One region of the Lysinibacillus sp. NPDC092081 genome, then DNA from elsewhere that is predicted to be linked to it. Evidence: a T-box and tRNA genes for the amino acid it is inferred to sense, from the RefSeq annotation. Region 1 holds a T-box; the other regions hold tRNA genes.
What was found. The T-box of region 1 lies ahead of argS (arginine--tRNA ligase). A T-box ahead of a tRNA ligase gene usually reads a tRNA of that ligase, here a tRNA-Arg.

Region 1 (11,082 bases):
CATCCATTAGTATTTGAAGCAGCAGTCATCGGTGTGCCAGATGAGATGCGTGATGAAGCTATTAAAGCGTATGTTATTTTACAGGCTGGCTCTGATGTAAGTGAAGAGGTATTAATTGCGCATTGTCGGCAACGTCTCCCAAAATTTAAAGTGCCAGATAGTATTGAATTTGTGACAGATTTTCCTCGTACACCAGTCGGCAAAATTCAAAAGCAAGTTTTACGTAACGCTATTTTTAGTTGAAGCGAATGATATAAAAATTTGAATGTAGAGAGAAGGGGCTATATGAAAAATGTGAAGATATTATTAGCAAGTTTAGCAGGATCAATCATTGAATGGTACGATTTTTATTTGTATGGTACGGCAACGGGATTAGTTTTTACAACCCTATTTTTCCCTTCGACTAATCCAACAGTGTCGATTTTAATTGCTTTTGCTACGTTTGGAGCTGGCTATGCGGCACGTCCGATTGGAAGTATAATTTTTGGACATATGGGTGATCGTGTCGGAAGGAAAGCCTCGCTTATGCTTACGTTAATAGGAATGGGCGGTAGTTCTTTTTTGATTGGTTTATTACCTACGTATGCGCAGGTTGGGTTACTCGCGCCAACGCTATTAGTAATACTGCGACTTATTCAAGGGATTGCACTTGGTGGTGAATGGGGAGGTGCCGTGTTACTAGCTACTGAATCGGCTACAAAAGGTGTGCGTGGCTTTTTTGGTTCTATTCCACAGCTAGGTGTACCAATCGGTTTAGTGTTAGGGACATTTAGTTTTACACTGATATCTTCATTAACGACAGAAGCGCAATTTATGGTCTGGGGTTGGCGTTTACCATTTCTATTTAGTGCAGTGTTGATAGTATTAGCAATATGGATTCGAAGCGGAATTGAAGAAACACCTGAATTTAAACGCAAAAAAGACAATGGTGAATTAGCTAAGATACCAATTGTCCAAGTATTTAAATATAACAAAAAAGATATATTCCGCATTATTGGATTAAAAATAGGGGACGGATTCTTTAATGTATTTTTAATGTCATTTATTTTAGTGTATGCGACGACGTATATTGGCTATACAAGGGATGTCGCATTATTTGCTTTAACAGTAAGCTGCGCAACAATGATTGTAACAATTCCACTTGTTGGCTATTTTTCAGACTTTATTGGACGAAAGAAAATTTATATTGGTGGCCTTATCACAATGTTACTGCTAGCTATTCCATATTTCGTCATGATTCCGATCAAATCAACTTATTTCTTTACGTTGCAAGTCATTTTACTAGGTATCGTATGGGCAGCCATTTTCGCGACTCAAGGTACGTTCTTCTCTGAATTATTCCCAGCGAATGTTCGCTATACAGGGCTATCCTTTGGCTATCAAATCGCTGCGGCAATCGTCGGCTTTGGACCAATGCTTTGGACATCTTTAGCAACAGAATATGGGGCATCTCCGTATTTATTTGGTGGATTGATGATGGCGGGGCTCCTAATATCACTGTTACTTGCCGTATTTTCGCCTGATACACGGACGATCACTTTATATGAAGAAACTGTCGAGAAAGGACAAGAAGATGAACGCATGTCAGACGCTCAAGTGGAAGTGGCAATGACAACCTCGACAAAGTAATCGTGTACATTATTTTTACAAGGAAAGATAATAGCTAGACTCATTTATAAACAAACAGGGTTCTCCTTTTTGAATAGGAGAACCCTGTTTGTTATTAGTTTAAGCCTTGGCTATCTTTCCACTCTAGGAATTCATCATAAGTTAATAGCTTATCTAAAATTGTGCCGTCTTCACGGATTTCGATGACACGGTTCGCAATTGTTTGGATGAACTGATGGTCATGAGATGTGAAAATCATTGCCCCTTTGAAGCGCATAAGTCCTTCATTTAGTGCTTGAATAGATTCAAGGTCAAGGTGGTTTGTTGGTTCATCTAGTAAAACAACGTTTGCTGTAGCAAGCATCATTTTAGATAGCATACAACGTACTTTTTCGCCCCCTGATAAAACTGAAGGAGATTTTTTCACTTCTTCACCAGAGAATAACATACGACCTAAGAAGCCGCGTAAGAAGCTTTCTGTTTCATCATCAGGAGAATATTGACGTAACCATTCCACTAATGATTTCTCTGAACCTTCGAAGTATTTATCGTGATCATTTTCAAAGTAGCTTTGAGAGGTTGTTACGCCCCATTTGACTGTACCAGCATCTGCTTTTCTTTCGTCCATTAGAATATCAAGAAGAGCCGTTTTTGCCATTGGATTACCAAGTAAAATGATTTTATCCTCTTTGTTCATCGAAAAGCGAATATCTTTAAATAGTGTTTCGCCTTCATTGCTTGCTGTAAGGCCATCCACTGTTAACACATCATTACCGATTTCACGGCCAGTTTGGAAGTTGATGAATGGATATTTTCGGCTAGAAGGTTTAATGTCGTCAAGCTCGATTTTATCCAACATTTTCTTACGAGAAGTCGCTTGGCTTGATTTTGAAGCGTTCGCAGAGAAACGAGCAACGAATGCTTGTAGCTCTTTAATCTTTTCTTCTTTCTTCTTGTTTTGGTCTGCCATCATTTTTTGTGCTAATTGGCTAGACTCATACCAGAAGTCGTAGTTCCCAACATATAATTGGATTTTAGAGAAGTCTAAATCCGCGATATGCGTACACACTTTATTTAAGAAGTGACGGTCATGGGATACGACAATAACCGTATTTTCAAAGTTAATTAAGAATTCTTCTAACCATTGGATTGCTTTTAAGTCAAGGTGGTTGGTAGGCTCATCTAGTAATAGAACGTCTGGTTTACCAAATAGAGCTTGTGCTAATAATACTTTGACCTTGTCAGAACCTTCAAGGTCAGCCATTAGCATATAGTGAAGCTCGTCGCCAATCCCTAACCCGTTTAATAATGTTGCTGCTTCTGAGTCAGCTTCCCAACCATTTAGGTCAGCGAATTCACCCTCTAATTCAGCAGCACGCATGCCATCCTCATCAGAAAAGTCTTCTTTTGCATAGATAGCGTCTTTTTCAGCTTTTACTTCCCAAAGACGTTTGTTCCCCATAACAACTGTATCTAATACATTGAATTCATCATATTCAAAATGGTTTTGTTTAAGGACAGATAAACGTTCGTCCTTACCCATTGATACGTTTCCTTCTTGGGCTTCAATTTCACCAGAAAGAATTTTTAAAAATGTTGATTTACCAGCACCATTCGCTCCGATTAAACCGTAGCAATTCCCCGGTGTGAATTTTATATTTACGTCTTCAAATAGTTTACGATCGCCATAGCGAAGACCTACATTACTTACTTGAATCATGCAAGTTCCTCCTTTTTTCACAATGGCACTAGTATATCATGAAATATGTACCATAGTCTATAAACATTATTAAATCAACGTTTAGCTTAAGTTAAATTATTGTATTAACCTAAGTTCTTTGTAGCATATTTTTGAATAAAGATGCAGATTCTGTTTAAACGCTTGAGGAAGGAGAATTCTTTCGGTAAAGTCGTTAAAAATATCACTTAATATTTAACTTCTCAAAATCCGTTTGCAAAAGAATCCAGTAGTTTATCAAAAACTAAACCCTCAAACGGAAGCAAGTCAAAATATTAAAATTGTACAGAGTCTCGTAAGGATTATCCAAATGAAGTAGGCCTCGATCACCAGGCTTATGAAAAAAAGCAAGATCGTGATGGAGATGGATGGGCTTGTGAAATATAATAAATTAGCTACCTGTAATTGGTAGCTTTTTTTTGTAAATTCTCATTTATTCTGCACATACATTTACATACTTATTTAATCCTTTATTATGCGTTTATCCTCATGTTACATTTATTATTCAAAGCATATATAGAATATATAAACTTTATCAGAATAGATCCTTTTAATTTTATATAGTAGAAAGGGAGCGGATTTTGAAAAGATTTTTATTTATTTTGATAATCATCGCAATGATTTGTATTGTCTTTAGTAAAAAAATATTTTCAATTGATGATTATAATTCTTCTGAATCTAAGCTTTACATCAATGTGTTTGATCCTAAAAGTTTGAAGTTTACATTCTATCAATTTGACCAGCTACAAAATAAAAGTAAATTATTATTAAGTAAGGAAACGGCGGATTATACTTCTTTCGCTTATTCTGAAGGTAATAATAAATTGTATTTTGCTGATGGCATATCAGATCATACAATACAATTATTTGAAAATGACCTAAACACGAATCAAATAAAACAGTTAACCACTGTATTTAATAACGTTGATTTTATCCAAATAGACAAAGAGCAAAAAATCATCTTTATGAGAGTGCTATTAAGAGATGCATTTAGAAATTTTCATATAGCTACCTATAATCTTCAAACAAAGAAAGTACAAATATGGGAAGAAGAAAACAATGATAGAAGTGTTTTAGATTTTAATTATAACCCGAATAATAATCAATTAATTGTAGTCTCATTCTCCGAGAACGAAGATCAGAAGAAACTCACAGAGGCTAATAAAAATCAAACGAAATTACAGCCAATCAAACACAGTTTAGATATTTATAATATTGAAGGTCAAAGAATGAAACATATAGTCGATGTAAAGAGATTTATTAGTGGCGCATCATTGGCACCAGATGCTAGCTCTGTAATTATCAGTTATGATGAAGCTATAGACAATCCTACTTCGCATGTTGTAGAAATAGATATCCAGTCAAACACCGTAAAACCACTACTAGACAGTAATGGTACTTATGCAAAAATTCGCTCCGTTAAATTCGATGAAAACAAAGACGGATTTTATTTTTTATCTAGTCTAATTGATGAAAATAAACGTTATAGTATTTTAGAAATACCTAAAGAGAGCGTACTCTCATACTATAACTTCAAGAAAAATAAGGTGCGAAATGTATGGCGGGCTGAAAAAAGCGTTATTGTTAATTATTCAGCAGAACATTTTTAATGTACCACTAACTTCTTGATAATTCTGAATAGACTGTTGACTTTAATCAGTAGTTCGTGTAGGATATTCAGAAATTACAGTTAAATTCGATGAGAAAGAGAGTAGTTTATGGAGATACTGGAAAGCGAATTAGGGATGGTGTGAGCCTAATGCAGCAGCCATAAATGAAACGCACTTTGGAGAAGATTCTCGAATTAGTAGTAGAGAATATCGGGGAGTCACCTCGTTAACAATGGAAAGTGGTCATATTTATATGGCAACTAGAGTGGTACCACGGGATAACTATGCTCTCGTCTCTATTTTTAGAGACGGGGGCTTTTTTTTATGAATTGAGAGGAGAAAGGAGAATGAACATGCATACACAAATCGCGAAAAGTATCGCTGATGCCTTAAATAATGAGTTATCTGTCAATGATATTCAATATTTACTAGAAAAACCGAAAAATTTGGACTTAGGGGATTTGGCATTTCCTTGCTTTACATTGGCAAAAAACTTAAGAAAATCTCCAAACAGTATCGCATCCGACCTAAAAAACAATTTAAGCAGTGATTTAATACAAGAGGTTCAAGTAGTAGGTGGGTATGTCAATATATTTTACCATCAGCTAACGATTACACATCAAGTGCTTAGCCAAATAGTAAAAGAGAAAAATTTATACGGGACTCACCGAGAGTCAAAAGGGAATGTAGTGTTGGATTTTTCTTCACCTAATATAGCGAAGCCTTTTTCCATGGGCCATTTACGTTCTACAGTGATCGGCAATGCTTTGGGCAACATCGCCGAGAAGAACGGCTATAAAGCGATTCGCATTAATCATTTGGGTGATTGGGGAACACAATTTGGGAAATTAATCGTTGCCTATCGAAAATGGGGAGATCAACAAGCTATTGAAGCCGCCCCAATTGAGGAATTGTTGAAAATTTATGTAAAGTTCCATGAAGAAGCGGAGCAGGATGATACTCTCAATGAACAGGCACGTACCGCATTTAAAGCATTAGAAGATGGAGATGAAGAGGCGTTAGCTCTATGGCAATGGTTTAGAGATGCATCACTCGAAGAATTCAAAACCATTTATCAACTGCTTGGGATAAACTTTGATTCATTTGCTGGGGAAGCGTTCTACAATGACAAAATGGGCGCTGTTGTTAAGGAGTTGGAAGAAAAAGAACTGCTTGTAAAATCTGACGGTGCTTATGTCGTTGAAATAGACAATATGCCACCATGCTTAATTACTAAAACCGACGGTGCCACGCTCTATGCTACACGTGATTTAGCAGCTGCTTTTTATCGTAAACAACAATATGACCCTAAAAAAATATTGTATGTTGTAGGAAATGAACAATTTCTTCATTTTAAACAGTTATTTAACGTCATTGAAAAGATGGGGTACGATTGGGCAAAAGATTTACAGCATGTGCCTTTTGGGATGATCCTAAAAGAGGGTAAAAAAATGTCGACACGTAAAGGAAAGATCGTTTTATTAGCAGATGTACTAACAGAAGCGATTGCTACGGCGAAGGGAAATATAGAAGAAAAAAATCCAAATCTAGTGGATAAAGAGAACATCGCACAGCAGGTAGGTGTGGGAGCGGTTATTTTTAATGATTTGAAAAATGACCGTCTTCATGATATTGAGTTTTCGATTGAGCATATGATGCATTTCGAAGGGGAAACAGGGCCTTATATTCAATATACGTATGCACGTATCTCATCTCTATTGGAAAAAGCAAATGAACATAATTACGAAGCATCATTTGAATCGTTAGGTGAGCAAGCATGGCCAGTCATTTTGTTACTGGAACAGTTTCCGAAAGTAATCACCAGCGCTTTTGAACAAACAGATCCATCGCAAATTGCTAAATATGTCTTACAATTAGCGCGTCAATTTAATAAATATTATGCGCAAAATAAAGTATTGGTCGATGACAGCCAAAGAACATCACGATTAGCATTTTGTCATTGTGTAGCCGTTGTGTTAAAAGAATCGTTAGCATTATTGGGAATCGCTGCACCTAAAAATATGTAAGCACTATAAGCCGCATCTACGTTCATATACTAGCTACATTTTCATCATTAATTGACCGATGCTAGAAAAGATGGTAAAAGGGAATAGTGAGAATTCAGAGGTCTGACAATAATGGTAGATTTCAGTTAATTTTTAACCGTATTAATAGAGAGAAGGTTTTTAGGAAGTATGGAGAAAAAGCAATGGCGTGTTTCAATGGTACTTGTGGTTGTTAGTATTTTCTTCGTTGCGCTCAATATGCGCCCAGTAGTCACAGGAATAGGGCCACTATTTAATGTACTTTTGGAATCACTCCATATATCAAATACCAAAATGAGCTTTTTAACATCTATTCCGGTGTTTTGTATGGGACTCTTTGCACCATTCGCAGTACCATTACAAAGGAAACTCGGAACAAAAACAGCTATTACGCTTTTAATAATTATCCTGGCATTAGCAAATGGGCTACGTTTATTAAAAGAAAGTTATGTATTACTTGTAGTTACAAGCTTTGCTGCAGGATTTGCCATTGCACTTATTGGACCCATATTAAATGCTTATATAAAGAAAAAATTCCCGAACCGTTTTACTACCGTGGTTGGTATTTACTCATTTGGAATAGGAACAGGGGCAACATTGAGTGCGGCACTAACAATAACATTTTATAATCATTTTCATGCGAGCTGGACGATAGCGCTTGGCAGTTGGGCAATACTTGCAATCATTGCTCTTTGTATATGGATACTAGCAATACAAAATCAAGAGCTACCAGAGACAGGTGTATTGACAGAAGATGCAGCACGAAATCCTTGGAAAAATGCCCGTGCTTGGACCATTTTAATTTACTTTGGCATACAAACATCTTTGTTCTTCTCAATAATGTCATGGCTAGTACCGATATTACAGGCTAATGGCTTTTCCCTTGTCGCTGCAAGCTCCATGCTAACATTTATGTCTATTGTACAAATGGTTGGGAATATTTTGGTCCCCATACTAATGGAAAAATGGTCAAGTCGAATCGGCTGGCTCTTTTCATTAGGGGGATTAGGCGTGTTTGGCTTTGTGTTGCTTTGGTCAGGCTCAGGATCTTTGTTATGGATTGCTGTATTCATAATAGGTATCGTATTAAGTGGCTTATTTCCAATTGGTTTATTGTTACCATTGGATGAGGCAAGAAATGATGAAGAAGCAAATAGCTGGTCATCTATGGTGCTTTCAGGTGGCTTTGTAATAAGCTCCATTATCCCTATACTTATTGGCTATTGCTATGATGTAACTGGTAACCATACATTTACCTATATGATTTTTATAATATTAATGATTGGCATTATAGCTACTACATTTATGCTAAAGAAAAAATAATGTCAAGACATGCGCGAATTTACGTGCATGTCTTTTTTTCAAAGCTAAAACTATAAGACACGAGAAAAGCCGATGTTTTACATTCTGTTTAGTCGTTCCTAGCTTTCTTGCAATATTGTTGAACGATGTTTGATCTTCAGGTAAATGAGCGATCGCTAAAATAACCATAAATTGTCTAGATGTTAATTTTTCTAAATATTGATCGGATTGTACTTGAATTTTATTTCCAAGCGAAAAAAGTGCTGAATATATTTGCTGCATTAAAAATAATTCTTGGTTCATAATGATTTCCTTTCTTTTAGACAATGTATTGTCTAAATATGATGATAACAAAAAAGACAATATATTGTCTATAAAATTTATGACTAGCTGCATTAGGGGAAGCCTGTCTTTTTTTAAATAACATTTTAACCGCAAATTATAAGCCATTTTTCATAGCAAAGTTAAAAAAGAGACGTTTTTTATAGGTATAACAGATTGAATAAAAGGTGAGAGCACTATTTTTATAACAATTAATTTTTAATAATATTATTATGTAAACTTGAAACATAATATAACCTTGTTTATGATAGACAAGAAGAGATGTTTAACTTGCTTTCAGCAATGAAATTCTCTGCCTCTATGGTGATGAGATGAATGTAGTTTGAAGTTATTTTTCAACAGGTGTACAAACATCCGTCGGGGCATAATTGATAGAAAGTTTTGGTGAAAGTATGCGGAAAAAGATGCTCATTCTTGGAGCAACAGCTTTATTATTAACGGGCTGTGGAAATGAAACATTGGCAGAGGTGTTTAACACTAAGAAGACCGATGTGAAAACGGAAAAGGTTGTGACGAAGAAGCAAGAAAAAATTGTACCGGAAGTAAAAGTAGTTGGGGAAAACGGAATCGGTGCAGGGATCATTGTTAAAAAAGAGGACGCTAAGCTCTATATTGTAACAAATGGTGCGCTTGTATCTTCAAAGCCAACTGCGCTCGTACAATTTAATAATGACAAACTTAAGGAAGCCGATGTGCACTATATATCTACTGCTTATAATATGGCCATTTTAGAAGTACCATATAACGCATCGGTAAAGGTGCCGACTGTCTATAACGGCGAATTAAATCAGTTAGCTGTTTATGTTGATAGCTTACCGCACATCATTAAAAAATATAGTGACAGAGTAGCAGCTTATTACATAGATGCAGATCAAAATATACTTATCGGGAGCCCCGTTCTAGAAGCAGAGAATGGTGAACTTGTGGGCATCTATTTTAAACGCAAGCAAAATGGTGTATCACAGCCGTTTATATTGCCCTTTAAAGATATTGCGGAGTTATTGGATGAATGGATCGAGGGTAATATGAAGACAAGTGATCGACTAGCTCAATCGAAAAACTTATCCCCTTATATAGAACAGGGTGATAAAGAAGCAGTCCAGCAAGCTATCGATCAATACGGAAAGAACATTTTTGCTTATAATACCGATGAGGTAAAGCTGTTTTTAGAGACATTTTATAAACATTTAAAAGCGGCTGTTGATATTCATGATGCTAGTGTCATGAAGCCTTTTGTAGGTACAGACGATTTACAAAGTACACTGGATCATATGGTAGCGAATTATGCATCCAAACAAGCGAAAATACGTTTTTACAATACGTCGATTAAAAACATTAGCATGGAAGGACAAAATATTGTAGTTCGTGCTATAACAGAATATGTACTAACAAATTCGGCTGGTCAAGAGGCACTAGCGAACTCTATGATGGAATATGAAATAAATAAAAATGAACAGGGCGAGTATAAACTTATTCGTCTAACAACTAAGGAGTGAAAAGTTGGATGGAGCAAGCAAGACAAATGCTACAACATCATTTTGGCTATGATTCATTTCGCAATGGACAGGCACCAATTATTGAACAAACATTACGAGGTCAATCAAGTCTTTGTGTGATGCCAACTGGCGGAGGTAAATCAATTTGCTATCAGATTCCAGCACTCATGCTAGATGGCCTCACAGTCGTCATATCTCCTTTAATTTCTCTTATGCAAGATCAGGTAGAAGCATTACGTGCTGCGAATATTCCGGCCGCGTATATTAATAGTACCTTAACCGTGCAAGAAGTGAATGAAACGATGCAGCTAGCGAGTGCAGGTTATTTAAAGCTTCTTTATATAGCTCCTGAGCGATTAGAGAGTGCAACATTTTTACAGGTACTATCGAATTTATCTGTACCGTTACTTGCTGTGGATGAAGCGCACTGTATATCCCAATGGGGGCATGATTTTAGACCGAGTTACCGAGCAATCCAAAAATTATTTACATTGTGGCCACAAAAGCCAACTGTCTTAGCGCTAACTGCAACAGCTACACCAGCTGTTTGTGACGATATTAGACAATTATTAGGAATTGATGAGCGATCAACTGTGATTACCGGCTTTGCGCGCGAGAATTTAGCATTCTCTGTGTTAATTGGTGAAAACAAAGAGCGCTACATTAAAAATTATTTAGTGAAAAATAAAAATGAAGCGGGTATTATTTATGCAGCTACACGAAAGGCTGTAGATGCAATCTATGAGCTTTTAAGTCGCTCGGGCGAAGCTGTGGCAAAATACCATGCGGGATTGTCAGAGGACATGCGTATGTCAGAGCAGGAACGCTTTTTAAAAGATGAGGCACGCATTATGGTTGCTACCAATGCATTTGGAATGGGTATTGATAAGAGTAATGTACGTTTTGTCATTCATTATCAAATGCCGCGCAATATGGAGAGC
Region 2 (11,082 bases), on a different contig from region 1:
TGAACCTTGGCGTCAAGAAGAAAACACGTATTCACTTGATGCATTAGAACATGACCGTGATTATATTGTAGATAAGCTGGAGAGCGATTATACAAGTGAACGCATATTTGGTTTATTTTTACTAAGTTGTACAGCGCATAAACAGGAAATTATCGCACATCCCAAATGGGTAGACGTTGAACAATTCAATGCGTATGAAAAGCTATTCCTAGCTTATGCACTAGGACATCAATTTGATATGAAAAACAAAGTAGAGGCAAGCTTTATACGAGCAGTAAGTGTGCCAGAAATATTACTAGAACAGTATGGAAAGCTTACGACATTAATTGCACCAATGTTCCAAATGTGGTTTGTGCTTTGTGAGCAAGCATTGATGAACAATTATCGTTTTACAAATCCAGCGGCTATTGCAGGAGCAAATGATTATTTATTCCGTTCTTCCCGAATGCTCAAGGTTACAAAAAAGGAGATAGCTCAGCAATACGGAGTATCAGTGTCTACTTTATCGAAGTATATTGAAGAAATTTTAAAGTTTTTACCAGACACTCATAATTAGACCGTGAGCAACATAGTTGAATAACTTTTTACTTTCACATACGATGAACATACTAAAGTTATTATAAAAAAGTAAAAAATCTGTTTAGGGGGAAGTATTTATGTCAGAAGAAAAAATTTATGATGTTGTAATAATTGGTGCAGGTCCGGCTGGTATGACTGCAGCTGTTTATACATCACGTGCCAACCTTTCAACTTTAATGATTGAACGTGGGATCCCTGGCGGACAAATGGCAAGTACAGAAGAAGTAGAAAACTATCCAGGATTTGATACAATTTTAGGGCCTGAGCTGTCTACAAAAATGTTCGATCATGCTAAGAAATTTGGTGCAGAATATGCGTATGGCGATGTAACTGAAATTATTGATAGTGAGGAATATAAAACAATAAAATCAGGTACTAAAGAATATAAAACACGAGCAATCATTATTTCTACAGGTGCAGAGTATAAAAAAATGGGCGTGCCTGGCGAAAAAGAACTTGGAGGCCGTGGTGTCAGCTATTGTGCAGTATGTGATGGTGCATTCTTCAAGCAAAAAAACCTTGTTGTCGTAGGTGGCGGGGATTCTGCTGTTGAAGAAGGCGTTTATTTAACTCGCTTTGCTGATAAAGTAACAATTGTGCACCGTCGTGATAAATTACGTGCACAAAAAATTCTCCAAGATCGTGCCTTTGCTAACGAAAAAATTGATTTCATTTGGAATGCAACAGTCAAAGAAATTAATGAGGCTAATGGTAAAGTTGGAAGTGTAACATTACAATCAACTATAGACGGTACAGAATCTGATTTTGCTACTGATGGCGTATTTGTATACATTGGTATGCTTCCGTTAACAAAACCATTTGAGCCACTAGGTATTTTAAATGATGCTGGTTATATTTTGACAAATGATACTATGGAAACAACAGTACCAGGAATCTTCGCAGCTGGGGATGTACGTGAAAAATCACTTCGTCAAATCGTTACAGCGACAGGCGACGGAAGTATTGCAGCACAAGCAGTACAGCACTATGTGGAAGAATTATTAGAAAAAATTAATGCTTAAAGATTAAAAAAGTAAGCCGGTTTTGAAAGTACATGTGCAAAGGGAGTCTAATCTCAGTGTGATGTGCAGTCAAGTATGCCCAAGATTTATTGTTTTAAGGAAAAAAATACAATTTTAATACGGTCTTAATATAGTTGTAACTTGAATGACATATAAAAGGTGTAATATATAAATTGTAATTAGCAATCCCCCTTTTATTTTGTTGAGTAGGTTGTTTCCACCAAATAAGGTGGAGCAACCTATTTTTTGTGAACAGAAATTTTGATTTTTTATGGCAGAGTTTCATATGTTTGAGTAGAGGTTAAAAAAGCATGTTTCCTAGATGATCGATGAAGTTAAAATTGCAATGCGCCTAAAGTTTAGAAATGAGGACAAACCTTGTTTGGTCTTGCTATAATAAAAGGTAGAATGCAAAAGAGATTAGAGGTGTGCCTATGCAAAGAATTGCAAATTTAATAGCCGTAAAAGACGGTCAAGTATTATTACTTCAGAAGCCAAGACGTGGCTGGTACGTAGCTCCTGGCGGTAAAATGGAGAGCGGTGAGTCGATTTATGAGGCTGCTGTACGTGAGTTTCAAGAAGAAACAAATGTCACACCAATAAATGCTCATTTAAAGGGTGTTTATACGATGATTATTAAAGAAAATAATGAGGTAGTGGACGAATGGATGCTTTATACATTTGTTGCAAAGGATATAGAAGGAGTACCGTTTAAAGAAACTAGAGAAGGCAAACTTGCATGGCACCCAGTAGAGGATTTGAAACATTTGCCAATGGCTGAAGGTGATCGAACAAACTTACAATTTGCTATCTCGCAATCAGGCATTCAGTACGGTACATTCGAATACACAACTGATTTTGAATTACTTCATGAGAAAATACAAATATCAATCGAACAATAAAGGAGCTGGATGACAGTGGTGGTTGAAGGCCCAAAAGGTACACATGAATTGGTTATTATTACAGGAATGTCTGGAGCTGGGAAAACAGTAGCTATTCAGAGCTTTGAGGATTTAGGGTATTACTGTATTGATAATTTACCACCAGCGTTACTCACAACATTTTTAACCCTACTAAGGGATTCGGGTAAAAATATTACACGTATAGCAGCTGTCATGGATATGCGTGGTGGCGACTTTTTTGCTTCTCTTATTGGCGCCCTCGATCATATACTTAAAGAAGGCGATATAGTTGCACGAATTTTATTTTTAGATGCAGATGATGCAGCTTTAGTTAGACGTTATAAAGAAACAAGACGTGCACATCCATTAGCTGTAAATGGTTTGCCATTAGATGGCATTAAACAAGAACGTAAGCTTTTATCAGAAGTAAAGGGTCGCGCTAAATTTGTCTATAATACATCTAATATGAAGCCTAAAGAGCTACGTGAAAAAATAGCTAAAGAATTTGCCAGTGATGCTGACAATATTTTCTCAGTGAATATTTTGTCTTTTGGATTTAAGCATGGTATGCCGATTGATGCCGACTTAGTATTTGATGTCCGTTTTTTAAAAAACCCATATTATGTAGAAGAGCTACGCCATATAACGGGGTTACAAACTGAGGTATCTTCTTATGTTCTGGCACTTGAAGATACGCAAACTCTCATTCAAAAACTAACGGATTTGTTTGAATTTATGATTCCGCTCTATAGACAAGAGGGCAAATCACAACTTGTCATTGCTTTTGGATGTACTGGCGGGCAGCATCGTTCGGTAACATTAGCAGAGTATTTTGGTGCATATTTAGCTGGAAAGGAAAATACGGTTATTACGCATCGTGACATCAATCGTAGAAAGGATTGAGTGAATGGGAAAGAAGCGAACAAAGCTTGTTGTAATTGGTGGTGGTACAGGGCTTTCTACATTATTACGAGGGCTTAAGCACCACCCATTTGATATTACTGCAATTGTGACAGTAGCAGATGATGGTGGTTCTTCAGGACGTTTACGAGATGACTATGATATTCCACCACCTGGTGATGTCCGCAATGTGATTGCGGCGTTATCGGATGTTGAACCGCTTGTAGAGCAAATGTTTCAATATCGATTTTCAGCATCGGAAGATTTACGTGGTCATTCATTGGGGAATTTAATGCTGACTGCTTTAACAGATATTACTGGGGACTTTAACCATGCTATTAGTGAAATGGGCAAAGTATTAAAGGTTCATGGCCGTGTCATACCAGCAGCTAATAAAAAGATAAATTTACATGCAGAGCTTGAGGACGGTTCAATCATTGAAGGTGAATCTAAAATTCCTATGGCTAAAGAACGAATTAGTCGAGTTTTTTTAGTGCCTGAAAATGTGAAACCGTTACCAGAAGCTATTCGAGCAATCAATCGTGCTGACTATATTTTAATTGGTCCAGGAAGTTTATATACAAGCATTATTCCAAACCTTCTTGTAAAAGAAATTGGGGAAGCTGTTGTTAAGGCTAGAGGGAGAAAAATTTACGTATGTAATTTAATGACTCAAAAAGGTGAAACCATATCCTATACAGCAGGTGATCATGTTAAAGCTTTATACAAGCATGTTGGAGACTCCTTCATTGATTCCATTTTAGTGAATAATGTAAAACTCCCTCATCCTGTAAAAGAGCTTTATATGGAAGAGTATGCTGAGCCAGTAACATTTGACGTTGCAAAGCTCGAAAGTATGGGATTAGAGGTTATTAAACGGGATATTGCCACGATTCGCCCAGATGGGACGGTTCGTCATAATGCGGCAAACGTTGCAAAATGGCTTGTAGATTACGCGAATATCTATGAACAAGAAGTTAGTGAATTATAAAGCACTTATTGTATATGATAAGATGGACATATACATAGAAGAACAAAAGGTTGAAAGGAGGGCGTGATATGTCTTTTGCTTCTGAAACGAAAAAGGAATTAACTCAAATAGAAGCGGACAATCATTGTATGAAAGCAGAAGTATCTGCCCTAATTCGTATGAATGGTTCATTATCCTTTGCTAATAAACAGTTAAGCTTAGACGTACAAACTGAAAACGCTGCAATCGCAAGAAGGCTTTATACGATTATGAAAAAGCTGTATCCGTATAATGTAGAGTTACTTGTTAGAAAAAAGATGCGTTTGAAAAAAAATAACGTATACATTTGCCGTGTAAGAGAGGGTGCGCGAGAGCTACTAATTGATTTAGAAATCATCTCAGACGACTTTCAATTTAATCATACTATTTCTCGGGAGCTCATTAAAAAGAGTGGTCAAAAAAGAGCGTATTTACGAGGCGCATTTTTAGCGGGTGGCTCTGTCAACAATCCAGAAACATCAGCCTACCATTTAGAAATTTATTCATTATATAAAGAGCATGGCGAGGCTTTAATGGATTTGATGAATGAATTTGAGCTAAATGCAAAAACAATTGAACGAAAAAAAGGCTTTGTTACTTATTTAAAAGAAGCGGAAAAAATTTCTGATTTCCTTAATATTGTTGGAGCTCATCAAGCAATGATGAAGTTCGAAGACGTTCGGATATTGCGAGACATGAGAAATAGTGTTAATCGCATTGTTAACTGTGAAACAGCGAACTTAAATAAAACAATAGGTGCAGCATTACGTCAGGTAGAGAATATCCGATTTATTGAAAATGCAATAGGACTAGATCAATTGCCTGAAAAACTTCGTGAAATTGCACGATTACGAGTAGAATATCAAGATGTAACGCTAAAAGAACTTGGCGAAATGGTATCAAGTGGGACGGTTAGTAAATCAGGTGTCAATCATCGATTACGGAAAATCGATGAGATTGCCGATGCATTAAGAAGCGGAGAAAAAATTGGTGGTTGAATTTTCATACTTTTCAGGTATGAATGTGATGTTAAACTTTCAGCGGGTGTCACGGAATCGGAAAGGAGTTCTTTGTGAACACAAAGCCGATTCCGGACGCAATTATGCCGAGGTAAAATTGATTAGCGTATTGTTCTTTTGCTAGTAAGTAAGGTAAGATAAAAATAATAGATGAACGGTAGTAAAGGAGAGTTTTAAGAATGACCGAGAGAAGAGTCCATGTAAAATTAAAATTAGGACTACAAGCTAGACAAGCAGCGCTATTTGTACAAGAAGCCAATCGTTTTAGCGCAGATATCTTTCTTGAGAAAGAAGAGAAAAAAGTAAATGCTAAGTCCATTATGGGTGTTATGAGCTTAGCCATTGCAAAAGGAACTGAGGTCGTACTTAGTGGCGATGGCAACGATGCTGAGCAAGCGGTTACAGCATTAGCAGCACTAATCGAAAAAGAAGATTAAAAAACTTATAATGCAAAGACTGTCCAAACAGTAAAACTTATGTTGGGCAGTTTTTTTGCGCTTTTGCACAGAAAATAGGTCCTGTCATTTAATTTAAAATAATAGCGAACGCCCGCGCTTCAATGATCGAAGCGACGGAAAGAAGAGCAGCCGACGGAAAGAAGTGTCAGAACGACGGAAAGAAAGGCCAGAGCGACGGAAAGAAGAGCTGCCGACGGAAAGAAGAGTCAGAGCGACGGAAAGAAGTGTCAGAACGACGGAAAGAAAGGCCAGAGCGACGGAAAGAAGAGTCAGAGCGATGGAAAGAAGAGTCAGAGCGATGGAAAGAAAGGTCAGAGCGACGGAAAGAAGAGCTGCCGAAGGAAAGAAAGGCCAGAGCGACGGAAAGAAGAGTCAGAGCGACGGAAAGAAGTGTCAGAGCGACGGAAAGAAGAGCAGCCGACGGAAAGAAAGGTCAGAGCGATGGAAAGAAAGGCCAGAGCGACGGAAAGAAGAGCAGCCGACGGAAAGAAGAGTCAGAGCGACGGAAAGAAGAGTCAGAGCGACGGAAAGAAGAGTCAGAGCGATGGAAAGAAAGGCCAGAGCGACGGAAAGAAGAGTCAGAGCGACGGAAAGAAGAGTCAGAGCGACGGAAAGAAGAGTCAGAGCGATGGAAAGAAAGGCTAGAGCGACGGATAGAAACGTCAAAATGATGGATAGAAAAGCCAAAGTCGTGGATAGAACAACCAAAGTGAAGGATAGCCCCATCAAACCATACATAAATTTGAAGTCGAACAAAAAAAGGCATCTCAGAAATAAATCTGGGATGCCTTTAATCTTTTTATTTACGATCCATAATTTGGTCGATTAAGCCGTATTCTTTTGCACGCTCAGCAGTCATGAAGTTATCGCGGTCTGTATCTCTTGCAATGACTTCAAGTGGTTGACCAGTGCGTTCTGATAAAATACCATTTAATTTTTCACGTAAGAATAAAATACGTTTTGCAGCGATTTCAATTTCAGTTGCCTGACCTTGTGCACCGCCAAGAGGTTGGTGAATCATTACTTCAGCATTTGGTAATGCGAAACGTTTACCAGGTTCACCAGCAGCAAGTAGGAAAGCACCCATAGATGCTGCCATTCCAATACAAATTGTTTGTACTTGTGGCTTGATAATTTGCATTGTGTCATAAATTGCCATACCAGCAGTGATAGATCCACCTGGTGAGTTAATGTAAAGAAAGATATCTTTTTCTGGATCTTCTGCTTGTAGGAATAGAAGTTGAGCAACAATTGAGTTAGCAACGTTGTCGTCAATTGCGCTTCCTAATAGGATAATACGGTCTTTAAGTAGTCGTGAATAGATGTCATACGCACGTTCACCGCGACTTGTTTGTTCAATAACTGTAGGAATTAAATTCATGTTAAATCCTCCTTAGAAAACTAAATTCGAATACTTTTGCTGAAAACTTCCATTGTATTTCAGCTGTATTCTTATCATACACATTATAGTCAGGGAAGGTCAAATATTAACCCTGTTAAAGTGAAATAAATTAAAATAATTTTATCTTGGCTTAATTGTAGCTGTCGCATCGCTTTCGCTCAGATAAACAATGTTGGACACGCAGGTGCTTTCTTAGGATGTGAAATTCTTAGCCTGAGTGCCTTTATTTCAGTAGGTGTTTTTACACTTACTGGATGAAGATAAAAAAAATTTAAATGTTTTGCATTCTATAGTTGAATTATGGGCAATACGTTTGTATAATTGGTAAGGTCACATAAGTTAAAGTACAGTACACTATTTTGTCAGGTATGCTTCAAATGAGGGTTATCTACATCATGCTTTTCGTAAAGCCTAGGGTGAGTACTTTTTTTTTGTGTTCAATTGCCCTCGTGGTGTAATGGATAACACGTAAGATTCCGGTTCTTGCACTGGGGGTTCGATTCCCTCCGAGGGCGCCATTTTACTGATTATTTGATATACTGTTATAACTCAATTCTCCTAATAAGTAGTTTAGCAGCCTGCTTAGTGGGGAAAAGAGAGGGTAAATAATGGGAATGTTTCCTAGTAGGCATTATTCCCGCATTTGTTCCTTTCAAATCTTTTAAAAAGCAACAACTCCAAATTATTTTTTAGTGAACATACCGTACGTGAAGACTAGTGATACTAGTCGAAAAAAAGAATCCTATCTGAGGGGATTCTTTTTTTTTTGCAAAAAAATACATCTAACTTTAGCATCGATTGTGAATGTATAAATATTCATAATTGGTGCTATTTTCATTTTTTAATACCGCTTTATTCTAGATAATCCAAATGGAATAAATTTTTATGAAAAAACAATTACTTTTATGCAAAATGTTATTGTCTAAAAAGAATAATGTTACTATAATTGACCTAATAGTCTAAAATTTCCGAATTGGTAGAAATATTAATTGTGTTTCGGGAAATATTGAAATAGGGGGAGTAGCTATGAAAAGAAGTTTATCTATGTTACTGGTAGTTGTAGCAGCATTTGTACTAGTTCTAGCTGGGTGTGGTGCAAAAGACAAGACATCGTCAGGTAACGTGCCATCCGAAGATGGAAATAGTAAGAAAGTTTATAAAGTAGGAACAGAAGCGACATTTGCACCATTCGAATCGCTTGACGATAAAGGAAATATTGTAGGATTAGATTTCGATATTTTGCAGGCGATTGCAGATGAAATGGGCTTTGAAGTAGAGTGGCAAAATATTGGCTGGGAGCCTGTCTTCCAAACTATTAAAAATGGGGAAACAGATATTGGTGCAGCAGGAATCTCTATTAATAAAAAGCGTAAAGAAACGTTTGACTTTACAGAGCCATATTATGAATCTCAATTATTAATCGTTGTAAAAGAAGATTCCAAGATTAAATCATTAGCTGATTTAAAGGATAAAAAGATTTCAGTACAAATTAATGCTACAGGTCATGAAGCTGCGAAAAAGCTACAAGGTGATTCAAGTCCAAATATTATGGCGTTTGAAAATCAGCCGGTTGCTATCAAAGAAATGCTAAATGGTAACGTGGATGCTACGATTGGTGATAATGCGGTAGTTTATGAATATATCAAAGCTCATCCAACAGAGAAGCTTAAAGTAATCGAAGATGATGCATTTGAAAAAGAATACTATGGATTTATGGTTCAGAAGGGGAATACTGAACTTTTAAACAAATTAAATGAAGGTCTGAAAAAAATTAAAGAGAACGGTAAATATAAAGAAATTACAGGTAAAGACCTTAAGTAATAAACGTCTACATGATGGGGCTGTCCTAAAAGAAATAAAGAAATTCTATATATTGATATAAGGTAAAAATCCGTGTAGACTCCTACGTGAAAAAGAGGGCGAAACGTAGCAGAGAGGGTTGTAAAACTGATTTTGCGACAGGAGCATACTGAAGCGGATTTTTACTATTTACAAATATGCTAGATTTCTGATGAAGGACTTTTTAGGCAACTCCTCATTTAATTTTTAAAAGGGGAAGTGGGGTTTTCGGATGGACATCTTTGACTTACGCTGGGACATAGTCTGGAACTACCGAGATATGTTTATACGTGGTATTGGTGTGACGCTAATTTTAACACTTAGTGGTTATTTTGGCGGAATCCTTTTAGGGCTATTTTTAGGACTTGGAAAATTATCAACTAGAAAATGGGTTTATTGGCCATGTAAACTATATGTAGATTTATTCCGTGGTACACCGATGCTCGTACAAATTTTATTAATTCACTTAGCGTTGATACCGACCATTTTTGGACATTCATTAGGCTATATGGTTTCAGGGATTACTGCGCTTATTTTAAACTGTGCGGCATATAATGCAGAAATTTTCCGCGCGGGTATTCAAAGTATTGCTAAAGGGCAAATGGAGGCAGCTCGTTCTCTTGGCTTAACACATAACCAAGCGATGCGAAAAGTTATTTTGCCACAAGCTTTTAGACGTATGATTCCGCCGTTAGGTAATGAATTTATTGCTTTATTAAAAGACTCATCTTTAGTAACTGTTATTGCGGCACCGGATATTTTATATGCAAGTAAGATCGTGGCCGGAGCTAGCTACCGTTTTTGGGAACCATATATAGTTGCAGCGTTACTCTATTTAATTTTAACGTATGGAGTAACAAAGATTGTAGCGTTTGTCGAAAAACGACTTAGTAATAGCTATGTCCCTCGTAAGGCAGAAGGGCGGGAAGCACGATGATTAAAATTGAGAATTTACACAAATATTTTGGCAAACTAGAAGTGTTAAAGGGCATTGATTATGAAATACAGGAAAAGCAAGTTGTCTGTGTTATAGGTCCATCAGGCTCAGGTAAAAGTACGTTTTTACGTTGCATCAATATGCTAGAAGAAGTAACAGATGGTGCAATTTATATCGAGAATGTGAAGATTAACGAGCCAAAAACAAATATTAATGCTATTCGTGCAGAAGTAGGCATGGTGTTTCAACAATTTAATTTATTCCCGCATATGACAGTCATAGATAATGTCACGATGGCTCCAATGCAAATCCGAAAAATGAGTAGGACAGAAGCAGAATCACTTGGACATGAGCTGCTGAAAAAAGTCGGTCTTGATAGTAAGGCTTATAACTATCCTGAGCAGCTTTCAGGTGGTCAGCAACAACGCGTTGCCATTGCCCGTGCTTTAGCGATGAAACCAAAAGCTATTTTATTTGATGAGCCTACTTCGGCACTAGACCCCGAAATGGTAAAAGAAGTTTTAGATGTAATGAAAAATTTAGCGGCTGAAGGTATGACCATGATAGTAGTAACACATGAAATGGGCTTTGCCCGTGAAGTTGGAGATCGTGTTGTCTTTATGGATGGTGGCTATATTGTCGAAGAGGGAACTCCTCAGGATATTTTTAGTAATCCACAAAATGAACGAACAAAAGCATTTTTAGGAAAAGTTTTATAGTTCATTAAATAAGAGCAGTCCCTTGTGATATTGCACCACATATGGGACTGCTCTTGTTTTTTATCATTAATGAAGGGGATTTGTTGTAGTGCCGTATGCATTAAGCATCGTTTGCATATCTTGTTGAGAAAATTGAGGTACTTGATAATAGCCATGCATATTTTGGTAAATAGATAATTCGTATGCCATTTCAATGCAGTTGGGAATACTATCTGCAACAACACGTCGGACAACAGGGTTTGTAGTTTCTGTTGCTGAAGCAGTCATACCTTTTGCCACACCTTTTTGAGCGCCAA
Region 3 (11,082 bases), on a different contig from region 1:
AAGCGACATGAAGTCGTTGTGCTTGCAACAGAAGGTACAATTAAAAGTGGGGCGTATGAGGAAGCCTTACTTTCACTGAATACTTCAACTCATATTATTCCACTTGCTTGCCCTACATTCGTACCACTTGTAGAAAGTGGCGAATATAAAGGTGAATTTGCAAATAAATTAATTGCGGAAGGCTTAAAACCGATAAAAAACGAACAATTTGATACGGTCATACTAGGATGTACGCACTATCCAATTTTGCAAAAACAAATTGAAGCTGTTGTAGGAGAAGAAGTTTTTGTGCTATCTTCCGCTGAGGAAACAGCAAAGGATGTTCAAGAAATGCTTGCGTATAATGGTACTTTGGCTGACCCAGACGCTGTGCCTGCTCATAAATTTTATGCAACTGGTTCTGTTCCAATTTTCCGTTCGATAGCTGAAAGTTGGCTTGAGCAAGGTACTCTTCATATAAAACGTATGACATTAAAATAAAAAATCAGCTTAGCTAGGGGGCTAGGCTGATTTTTGCCGTTTTTAGCATTGTACATAAGGGACCGAGCACTTTTTTGAAGGTGAAAATTATGTTAAGATGAGTGCGCGAAAGATTTTAGGAGGAACGAAAACTATGACAAGATTTGATGGAAGAAATATAGATGCACTGCGACCTGTGAAAATGGATAGTGAGTATCTATTGCACCCAGAAGGCTCAGTGTTAATTCAAGTAGGCAATACGAAAGTAATTTGTACAGCAACGATAGAAGATAAGGTTCCTGGGTTTTTACGTGGACAAGGCAAAGGGTGGATCACTGCAGAATACTCAATGCTACCTCGTGCAACAGCACAGCGTACAGCACGTGAATCATCTCGTGGCAAAGTAAATGGCCGTACAATGGAAATTCAACGATTAATCGGTCGTGCATTACGTGCTGTCGTTGATTTAGAAGCACTTGGTGAGCGTACTGTGTGGATTGACTGTGATGTGATTCAAGCAGACGGAGGGACACGTACAGCTTCAATAACAGGAGCATTTGTAGCGATGACACAGGCAATTGCTAAGGTTGCAGAAGAAAAACAATTAGCGAAATTTCCGGTGACAGACTATTTAGCTGCAACGAGTGTTGGTATTGTAGAGGATCATGGGGCAATTTTAGACTTAAACTACGTTGAAGATGTCGCTGCTGCTGTAGATATGAATATCGTCATGACAGGAGCAGGACGATTTGTTGAGCTACAAGGGACAGGTGAAGAAGCAACCTTTTCTCGTGAAGAGTTAAATGAACTACTGGCGTTAGGTGAAGAAGGCATTCAACAATTGATTGCACTTCAAAAAGAGACACTAGGTGAATTGGCTAACAAAGTGGGAGGAAATGAATAACATGAAACAAGTAGTCATTGCAACGAAAAATAAAGGAAAAGCAAAAGATTTCGAAGCATTATTTGGTCCACTTGGTTATGAAGTAGTAACGATGTTTGATGTTGCCCCAGAGATGGAAATAGAAGAAACAGGCACTACTTTTGAGGAAAATGCGATCTTAAAGGCAGAAGCATTGGCAAAAGAGCTTGGCACAATTGTTATTGCTGATGATAGTGGCTTAGCTGTTGATGCATTAAATGGTGAACCTGGTGTTTATTCTGCACGTTATGCTGGTGATCATGATGATGAAGCAAACATGGTTAAGTTGTTAGAAAACCTAAAAAATGTCGAAGATGAAAAGCGTACAGCCCGCTTCTGCTGTTGCATCGCTATTGCGGGGCCTGGTTTTGAAACGACAACAGTTTTTGGTACTTGTGAAGGTGTCATTGCACACGAAAAACGTGGTACAAACGGATTTGGTTATGATCCAGTCTTCTTTGTCCCAAGCTTAAACCGTATGATGGCAGAGCTAACTGCCGATGAAAAAGGAGCAATTTCCCACCGCGGGAATGCGATTCGTAAGTTGAAGGAACAATTGCCAAGTCTTATAAAATAAGAGGTGATATCCATGCAAATACTGGTCATGAGTGATACACATGGCGATAGTGATGTGATTGAAAAAGTACGTAGCTTTTACCCAAATGTTGATGCTTTGATTCACTGTGGAGATAGTGAGCTTCCTTTCTCACATAAAGCGCTGGATGGCATGAAGAAAGTACGAGGAAATTGTGATATCGATAAAGCCTTTCCTGATGAAGCAGTATTCGATTTAGAGGACGTAACAGTCTTTGCAACACATGGCCACTTATTCAATGTTAAAACATCAATCTTATCCTTATCATATCGTGCCAAAGAGGTAGACGCACAAATTGCGTGCTTTGGTCACTCTCATATTCTTGGGGCAGAAATGATTGATGATGTGTTATTTTTAAATCCGGGGAGTTTATTAAAACCACGTGGTCGTAAAGAAAAAAGCTTTACCCTTGTAGAGGTTGAAGATACGTATTTTGAAGTAAAGTTCTTGACGGATGATAATAGCTGTATTTCCACCCACAAGTTTATGCGAAAATGATGTAACAAAAACGCTTAAGTTTTAGAACTCTAAGCGTTTTTTGTTTTATCCTGGCCTGATTGGTGAAGAATCAATTATGCCTTGGCATAATTGCGTCCGGAATCGGCTTTGTGCTTGCACAAAGAACTCCTTTCCGATTTTCGTGACATCCACCGGAGGCTTTAATTTATTTCAGCGGATGTTTGACCCGCTGAAATAAGTTAAATGGAAAAAATGGCTATGAATTGTTTATGATGAAGTAGAAAAAATAAATATAAACGTAACGAAGGGAGACAACATGGACAATACAATAGGATGGAATTTTGATAATAGCTATACCCGCTTACCAAGCATTTTTTATACATCAATCAATTTAAATCCAGTTCGTTCACCAAAGTTAATAATGTTAAATGAATCAGTTGCCAATTCACTTGGATTAAACATCGATGCTTTGCAAAGCGAGGAAGCGGTAGAGATTTTTGCAGGTAACAACAATCCGACTGGTGGCACACCCATTGCACAAGCTTATGCAGGGCATCAATTTGGTCACTTCAATATGCTTGGAGACGGAAGAGCACTGTTATTAGGTGAACAGCTAACACCAACTCATGAACGCTTGGATATCGCACTAAAAGGCTCAGGAAGAACGCCTTATTCCCGTGGCGGAGATGGCAGAGCAACACTTGGTCCAATGCTACGTGAATATATAATTAGTGAAGCCATGTATGCACTTGGTATTCCAACCTCTCGAAGTTTAGCTGTCGTAACTACAGGCGAAATTGTCCTCCGCGAAACCGAGCTTCCTGGTGCAGTTTTAACGCGTATTGCAAGCAGTCATTTGCGAGTTGGGACTTTCCAATATGTAGCGAACTTTGGATCTGAGAAGGAGCTGAAAGCTTTGGCGGATTATGCTTTGGAACGTCACTTCCCTAATGCTGATGTAGCTCAAAATCGTTATTTAACCCTTCTACAGGAAGTTATAAAGAAACAAGCATCTCTCATTGCAAAATGGCAGCTAGTTGGTTTTATTCATGGCGTCATGAACACTGATAATATGACCATTAGTGGTGAGACGATTGATTATGGTCCTTGCGCCTTTATGGATACTTATGATCCAGCGACAGTATTTAGCTCTATTGATCGACAAGGCCGTTATGCTTACGGGAACCAGCCTAATATCGGAGGATGGAATTTAACACGACTGGCTGAATCATTAATACCGTTAATCCATGAAAATGAGGAAGATGCTATACACTTAGCTCAAGAGGCTCTAAAGCAGTACCCTCAATTGTATTATGCAAAATGGCTAGCAGGTATGCGAGCAAAGCTTGGGATATTCAACGAAGAAGATCAGGACATGGCACTCATTGAAGAGCTTCTAAAGTTAATGCAGCAACATCAAGCAGACTATACAAATACATTTATCGCATTAACCTTCGATAAATTTGATGAATCAACGTTATTTAGTACAAATGAATTTAAAGAATGGCATAAGAATTGGCTTGCAAGACTAGAAAGACAACAAGAAACAAAAGATATGTCTCAACAATTAATGCGTGAGCATAATCCAGCAGTAATTCCACGAAATCACCGTGTAGAAGAAGCTTTAGAGGCTGCAGTTGAACAGGAAGACTATAGCGTAATGGAGCGATTACTGGATGCTCTTGCTCTTCCGTTTGCACATTCTAAGGAGCAGCAGAAATACGCGACATTACCAACACAATCTAACCAACCATATCGAACTTTTTGTGGCACATAAGTTGAAAGTACAATTGCCAAGGAAAATCTTTGTGGGTACAAAATAAAAAACGAAGGATAAATTCTTCGTTTTTTATTTTGTAAAAATTGTCACTACACAAATTCCTGAGCATACGCTATGTAATGAATAGTAGTGAAGGGAATGTGTAAAGTGCATAAGTATTCAAAAGGTTGGTTTGTGAAGCAACTTCGAGATCATGGTATTTTGGTGCATCCACAATATAAAAGTCATTTAGGCAATTATAAAGAATCCGAACTGCGCAATTTATATTACCGATATGTTGAAATAGAAACATTAGATTCAGAACAAAAATAGTCATTTTCGTTTGAATAACTCCTTTGTAGGAAAGAATTTAACTACAGAAAGGAGTTATTTTATGTGGAGTAAATCGTGGATGTTGACGCAAATATGGCAAGATGTGTTGTTTCTACATTGGCCAGTATCACCTAAGGATTTAGAGCAGTACATTCCGCAAGAGTTGCAACTGGATCTCTATGAAAATAACGCTTGGCTTAGTGTTGTCCTTTTTAAAGTAAAAGGACAACGACTGAGATATCTACCACCATTACCAGGAGTAGGTTCCCATTTGCAGCTTAATGTCCGGACATATGTTACATATAATGGCATGAAAGGTATCTATTTCTTTAACTTAGATGTTACGAATCGTTTTATCGTACAAATAGCTACAAAGGGCAGTTTATCATATCGCCATTCAAAAATAGCTTTAAACCAAACAGGGAACAATTTTTCTTTTACAAGTTTATATCATGGTGCACTAGATGAGAGGTTGAAAATTTCATATCAACCGACTGCCAGTGAAATAATTACTTCGACCTTTGATAAATGGTTAGTGGAACGTTATCATTCTTGGTCGAAGTGGAAGAGTTCTCTAGTTCGCATAGATATAGATCATATGCCATGGCAGCTACAACGAGTTCATATTAACATTGAAAGCAACACACTAGCTCCATTTGTGAAGGAATCTATACAAGGCATTCAACCTATTGCTCATTATTCGAAGAGTAAAGAGGCTAGAATTTATTCGCCAAAAATAGAAACCGGATTCAAAAATGCTTAGTGAATCTGGTTTGCTTTTGTTCATTGATTGAAAGTAGTGTGTTACCTACTCTTCATACATCATTTTCTTTGTCATCCCACCATCAACTGTTAAATTAATGCCTGTGACGAAATTATTTGTGGGGCTAGTTAAATATAAGCAAGCCTGTGCAATGTCTTCAGGTACGCCTACACGCAACGATAAATGCTGCTCGTGATCAATCTTACGGAGCTGTTCATAATCACCCGTTTCAATCCAACCAGGCGAAATACAATTAACCGTAATATGATCTGGACCTAAAGAACGCGCTAAAACATGTGTTAATGCAACGATACCGCCTTTTGTTGCTGCATAGGCTTCGGTATGGGGCTCAGACCTCTCAGCGCGTGTAGAGGCTATAGAAACGATTGAGCCACCATTGACATTAGCTCGCATAACTTTTGCAGCCTCTCTCGAACACAAAAAGACACTCGTCAAATTAGTTTGGATGATATCGTTCCATTCGTCCAACGTTACGTCATAGAGAGATTTATGTTGAAATTTACCCGCATTATTAATTAAAATATGAATAGTACCAAAATAATTAACAACTTTTTGCATTAAAGAAACGATGTCTTGTTCTTTCGTAACATCTGTTTGAACAAAAAGAACAGAATAACCTTGCTTAAGTAAATCTTTTTCCAATTCCTGACCTAATTCTTTATTTACATCGGCAATAACTACATTGGCACCATTTCTTGCATACGTAAGTACAATGCCTTTGCCGATCCCTTGCGCACCGCCAGTTACGACGACAACTAAATCTTTAAACATAATAGCTTCCTCCAGTTTTATTGCTTTTCATTATTTTAGCAAAAGAAGAGCTGAGAGTGGGCATAATGGGGTACATGAAATCATATAATATTAATATGAGGCAAACCTTGCCTTCATAGTAAAATTAATGTTGACATTATGATATTAAGCACATATAATAAATATTGTCCTTATATGGACTACATAACATCATGTCTCAGTAGCTCAGCAGGATAGAGCAACGGCCTTCTAAGCCGTCGGTCGGGGGTTCGAATCCCTCCTGGGACGTCCAGTTTTACAACGTTATATCTAGAGAAATAAGCACTTTCGCTTATGATTCAATTTTACAGTACTCGGTCAGTCGAGTTTCTGTACTAATGAATTATAGGTGGAGGTGCTTTTTTCATTTGACTAAAAAGAAGGGGATATTTGATATCCAAATTGAACAACCGTTAATTCAAGTTAGAAAACGTGAAGTAAAACGTAATGATGTGGCAATTGGACAAGCGTTGTCAGTCATTCTGAAACAACTTGAAGTAAGTGGCTGCAAAATCTTTAATTAACTATGTATTAACTAGTCTTTATTCTGAAATGTATTTGTATTTGTCAGATTAACAATTACTAATTTCATTTAGTAGTTAAGCTTCGAAAAGCTTTAGCTTTGAGAAGGATATTTTGAACTTATAACGCTTTAACTGTTAATTCACTTTAAGCTTACCGTTATCTAATTTTCTCAGTAATATGTCCGTGAAAACCCCCTAAAGTAAGACAAACACCATCAAATCCCCTGAAAATTGATTAAATAGTCCTGCGTTTATCTATGATTTCACGTCTTACTAATTTTGATGATTTTAACTCGTTATACCGCTGATTCAAGTTTATTAAACAAGTATCGCCTTATATAATTGAAGATACTTAAACGAGTGATACCACTGATTCAAGATTCTTTAACAGCTAGTGTTATATGTGTCAAATATGTGTCTTCGTGTGCAGTGAATATAGGGGGAAATTGCCCATGTTTCGTGCGTTAAGTGTGGGAAAGGAAAGAAAAAAGTAAATCGTTTCTTCCCAAACAGCTTAGAAGTGACGCTGGTGACGTTTCACTTTCAATCACAAAAATCACCACATCCGTTAACTGCAATATAAACAAAAAGAATCGTTTCACCGATTATTATAAAAATACTAAATGCTTTCAATAAGGTAACTAAACAGCCTTTGCTATTTCTGTAAATATATAATCCTCCGATATTAAATATTAGTATAAGTATATAATTTACTATTAATTTTATAGTCAATTTCTAACTCTATCTCCTTTTGATGTACCATGTTTTCTATGTACATGACTTGCAAGATTATAATAACACCAAATATTGCACTTTGCACTGGATGCTGAAGGTAATATAAAAAAAGAGAGAACCAGCAAAAGCCGATTCTCTATAGTTTAAAATTCAGTGTTAGGTCAGGGTGTGACATGCCTTGCCTATGTAAGTGTATAAGAACCGCCTCTATTTACGGGGCTTTTTCTTTTTCTTTTTGTTTGTAACCTTTTTGCTTTTAACCTCTAAATAAACCTTAACACCGTAAAAAACACTTACCCCAACAACTTTAAATGCTGTTATAACAGCTGTGCTAACCACCATTAAAACTATTTCCAACAACAATAATAAATCCATTTTCGGAATCCCCTTATAAACTTGATGTCTATTATTTGCAAGCATTATAAGGAAACCCTCTTTTAATTTAACAGGAACTCGTAATTTTTTTAAAAGTCTACAAAGGTACAGGCTTGTAGACGTGCTGGAATGGAAGATTGGCAATTTGCGATGTTAAAAATCATTGTAGACGGTGATGAAAAGGACTTGGAGGAACTATTGAATGGACTTAATCGACAAACTGAAAAAGGCTGATAAATTGCTACAAGGTGAAAATTTACATGAAAGCAAACCATTGTTAATTCAGTGGTTTGCTGAAATCTATCAGGAAATTACAGAAACACCCTTTACATATCAAATGGGGTATAAGCTTACAACCATGCAAGCACACATTCCAACCTATAGAAAATACGCTATGAAGCATAGAGAAAAAGCACTCGCTGCTACCCACCTTATTCTGATGGATGGTCTCCCGGGAGCAATGGTGCCCTTGAATTTGATGAAAGACACCATTTACCCTCACAGCAACTGCTTACCTTCGTGCTAGTGCATGGTGCTTGGGCTGATGCTCATTTCTGGGATAGAGTAGCGGCAGAGTTGCGCAGTCGAGGGCATGACGTCTATACACCTGAATACGCAGGTCACGGCGAAGATCCGAATAAAAATGTCACGCATGCGATGATCACGAAGTCCGTCGTTGATTTTATAACAAAATGGAATCTACGTAACTTTGTTCTCGTTGGGCACAGTTTCGGAGGGTCAGTCATTCAAAAGGTTGCAGAGCAGGTTCCGGATCGCATAAAGCGACTTGTTTTCTGGGACGCGTTCGTACTGAAAGACGGAGAATCAGTTGCTGACGAATTCTCGCCCCAAATGTTACAAGGTTTTGAACAGCTCAGAGCCAGCTCGAAGGACGATACGATCTTTATGCCGTTTTCCTTGTTTCGGGATTCGTTCGTTAATACGGCCACTTTAGAGGAAGCTAAACGGATGTATGAAAGCGTTACTCCGGAACCGGCTAAGCCGCTTTTCGAGAAACTGGATCTGAAAACGTTCTACTCGCTACCTACGCCCAAAAGCTATGTCTATTTCTACCAAGACAACGCATTGCCACGAGGGGAGAATTACGGCTGGCATCCGAATATGTCCAGACGGCTCGGGCAGTTCCGCCTGATTGTAGGTGATGGTGATCACTTTACGGACACGCGTACAAGGCCAGCTATGGTAGCACAGAAATTTTACGAGGCTGGTCGCGACTGACTATTGTAAGCGGGATTAAGTTAATGATTAGCTTTAATAAACCATAAAAAGGCCACTCGTGAGGAACAAAAAGAACCGAGTTAGAACCAACTGAAAAGTGCTTTAAATCCTTTGTTTTCAAGGATTTGAGGCATTTTCTTTTTTCATGTTGTTCATTCTTAATGTGGTCAGATCAACTTCTTTGAAAAATGTATTTTGTTGCACTTAGCCTCTATTGGGTTATTCACATGTAATTAATGATGTTCTCACTAAACCATATATCATTCTCCTTCCGTAAAGATTCTTTTGTAAATTAGAATAATTTATATAAAAAACAGAAAGAAATATGTGTAAAAATGTTGGAGTTGATCGTTATGGAATTTGATAAAGAGTTAGAAATTTACTGCTACAGCTGTCGTAAAAAAACTGTATTTACACGCAAAGATATGCATAATAAAAGTGGGGTAGATAGTCACTGTAGTGAATGCTCAGGTATTTGGTTTGAATGGCAAAATCGAGCTGTAGAGAGAGAAATGGAAAAGTGGATTGAATATAATAAAGGACTCGTAAATTAGAATAGTCAATGATACCAGCCTGAATGTCTCAAAAACGAAAGAAGCGGAAACTTATAAAAAGAGTTATAATATAATAGGAAGAAACTCAATAAAGAGAGATGGATTTTAACATGAATGAACAACTAGTAGATTGGATTACACGTTTTCAAAAGGAGAAAGATATAGAGGCTCTCGCAAACTTAAAAGACTATTGCTACTATATGATTGAACCTTTAATTGAGGAATTTACGGAGAAATACGGTGAAGATGCTGGGGAGTTATTACGGTTAAAATGGGATAAGCGTTTTTATTTTATTTTTACAAAGTATCAATTAAATGTTGGGCTGCCTTTAGATACTTTCGTTAAAAATACGTACCGCTTTTATTTTATGCAGATTTTAAAAAAGGCTGGTTATTGAATTACATATAGGGGAGTGTTTCAAACTTGAACATTGCTCGATAAAAAAATCCTTGTCTCGTGTAAAAGTGAGGCAAGGGTTTTTGTGTTTTATCATGCTTTTGGCGGGAGATTAATTGCCTGTAAAAGTCTGATTGGTGAAGACTAATCATCAGTAGGGGATGAAGAAAACCACCTACTGATGAAAGGTACATTTTATTGATACATCATATCTTCTGCAAGGTGGGTAAATACCTCACCGATAATGGAGTCTTCGTCATAAACGGAAGAACCTGTATTTTCCTCAGGTTGCGCAAATGGAATTTGAGCGATGATACTTGTCTGAAGCTCATCTGCTAATTTTTCTGCGCCACCTTGACCGAATAAATAGTTCTTTTCACCATTTGAGTTTTTAAAGTAAGCCATGTTTTCAATAACACCAAGAATCGTGTGGTTCGTATGTTGAGCCATCAGACCTGCGCGAGAAGCAACATGAGAAGCTGCAAGATGTGGTGTTGTTACAATAATTTCATGTGCTTGTGGGATCATTGCCGCCATATCAATGGCTACATCTCCTGTACCAGGTGGTAAATCTATAAGGAGATAATCTAATTCATCCCAATGTGTATTGACAAGGAAATTACGAATCCATTTGTTGAGCATTGGGCCACGCCACATGACAGGTTGGTTTTCGTTTGTGAAAAAGCCCATCGACATGATTTTTACACCATGACTTATTACTGGAATAGCTGTTTGGTCTATCATTGTTGGCTTTTGATGAATCTTCATCATGGCAGGAATACTGAATCCATATATGTCGGCATCTAAAATACCTACACGTTTTCCAAGACGGGCAAGAGCTACTGCTAAGTTAATCGTCACGGTAGATTTACCGACGCCACCTTTACCACTAGTAACTGCTATAAATTTGACACCAGAATCGGGTAGAAGCATTTTAGGCATACCTTTATCCGTCACTTTTTCTGATTTTAAAGAAGCTGTTAAACTACGACGTTCGTCATCTGTCATAGAACCAAATGTAATGGAGACATTTGTTGCGCCGATTGCTTTCAACGCTTCTTCAACATCTTGTTGGATTTTGGCTTTCATAGGACATCCTTGAATAGTCAAGATAATATCAAGTGAGATATCCGTACCGTTGACTTGAATATTGCGTAC

Region 2: it encodes a tRNA-Arg, which carries the amino acid that the T-box ahead of argS (arginine--tRNA ligase) is inferred to sense. The anticodon was not compared.
Region 3: it encodes a tRNA-Arg, which carries the amino acid that the T-box ahead of argS (arginine--tRNA ligase) is inferred to sense. The anticodon was not compared.

The regions. Positions count from the first base shown of each region.
Region 1 is NZ_JBIVRU010000034.1:2,322-13,403, forward strand. Features, by position in the region: gene ACIQLB_RS24235 (AMP-binding protein) at 1-243, shown strand, start outside; gene ACIQLB_RS24240 (MFS transporter) at 286-1,629, shown strand; gene ACIQLB_RS24245 (ABC-F family ATP-binding cassette domain-containing protein) at 1,724-3,328, opposite strand; partial or broken gene ACIQLB_RS24250 (excalibur calcium-binding domain-containing protein) at 3,638-3,733, shown strand; gene ACIQLB_RS24255 (hypothetical protein) at 3,928-4,956, shown strand; T-box leader at 5,037-5,257, shown strand; gene argS (arginine--tRNA ligase) at 5,304-6,983, shown strand; gene ACIQLB_RS24265 (MFS transporter) at 7,152-8,324, shown strand; partial or broken gene ACIQLB_RS24270 (MarR family transcriptional regulator) at 8,400-8,606, opposite strand; gene ACIQLB_RS24275 (hypothetical protein) at 9,014-10,141, shown strand; gene recQ (DNA helicase RecQ) at 10,150-11,082, shown strand, end outside.
Region 2 is NZ_JBIVRU010000009.1:32,675-43,756, reverse strand. Features, by position in the region: gene ACIQLB_RS14360 (tetratricopeptide repeat protein) at 1-556, shown strand, start outside; gene trxB (thioredoxin-disulfide reductase) at 657-1,601, shown strand; gene ACIQLB_RS14350 (8-oxo-dGTP diphosphatase) at 2,036-2,503, shown strand; gene rapZ (RNase adapter RapZ) at 2,513-3,406, shown strand; gene ACIQLB_RS14340 (gluconeogenesis factor YvcK family protein) at 3,411-4,394, shown strand; gene whiA (DNA-binding protein WhiA) at 4,463-5,410, shown strand; gene ACIQLB_RS14330 (HPr family phosphocarrier protein) at 5,611-5,868, shown strand; gene ACIQLB_RS14325 (hypothetical protein) at 6,331-6,534, shown strand; gene clpP (ATP-dependent Clp endopeptidase proteolytic subunit ClpP) at 6,689-7,270, opposite strand; tRNA gene ACIQLB_RS14315 (tRNA-Arg) at 7,735-7,809, shown strand; gene ACIQLB_RS14310 (basic amino acid ABC transporter substrate-binding protein) at 8,318-9,112, shown strand; gene ACIQLB_RS14305 (amino acid ABC transporter permease) at 9,363-10,067, shown strand; gene ACIQLB_RS14300 (amino acid ABC transporter ATP-binding protein) at 10,064-10,786, shown strand; gene ACIQLB_RS14295 (spore coat protein) at 10,853-11,082, opposite strand, start outside.
Region 3 is NZ_JBIVRU010000002.1:223,940-235,021, forward strand. Features, by position in the region: gene racE (glutamate racemase) at 1-480, shown strand, start outside; gene rph (ribonuclease PH) at 614-1,363, shown strand; gene ACIQLB_RS05840 (XTP/dITP diphosphatase) at 1,365-1,958, shown strand; gene ACIQLB_RS05845 (metallophosphoesterase) at 1,971-2,474, shown strand; gene ACIQLB_RS05850 (protein adenylyltransferase SelO) at 2,752-4,212, shown strand; gene ACIQLB_RS05855 (DUF2639 domain-containing protein) at 4,354-4,527, shown strand; gene ACIQLB_RS05860 (YqjF family protein) at 4,589-5,290, shown strand; gene ACIQLB_RS05865 (glucose 1-dehydrogenase) at 5,336-6,082, opposite strand; tRNA gene ACIQLB_RS05870 (tRNA-Arg) at 6,276-6,349, shown strand; gene ACIQLB_RS05875 (hypothetical protein) at 6,469-6,624, shown strand; gene ACIQLB_RS05880 (hypothetical protein) at 7,567-7,734, opposite strand; gene ACIQLB_RS05885 (hypothetical protein) at 7,937-8,260, shown strand; gene ACIQLB_RS05890 (alpha/beta hydrolase) at 8,311-8,973, shown strand; gene ACIQLB_RS05895 (hypothetical protein) at 9,327-9,527, shown strand; gene ACIQLB_RS05900 (hypothetical protein) at 9,638-9,925, shown strand; gene ACIQLB_RS05905 (Mrp/NBP35 family ATP-binding protein) at 10,120-11,082, opposite strand, start outside.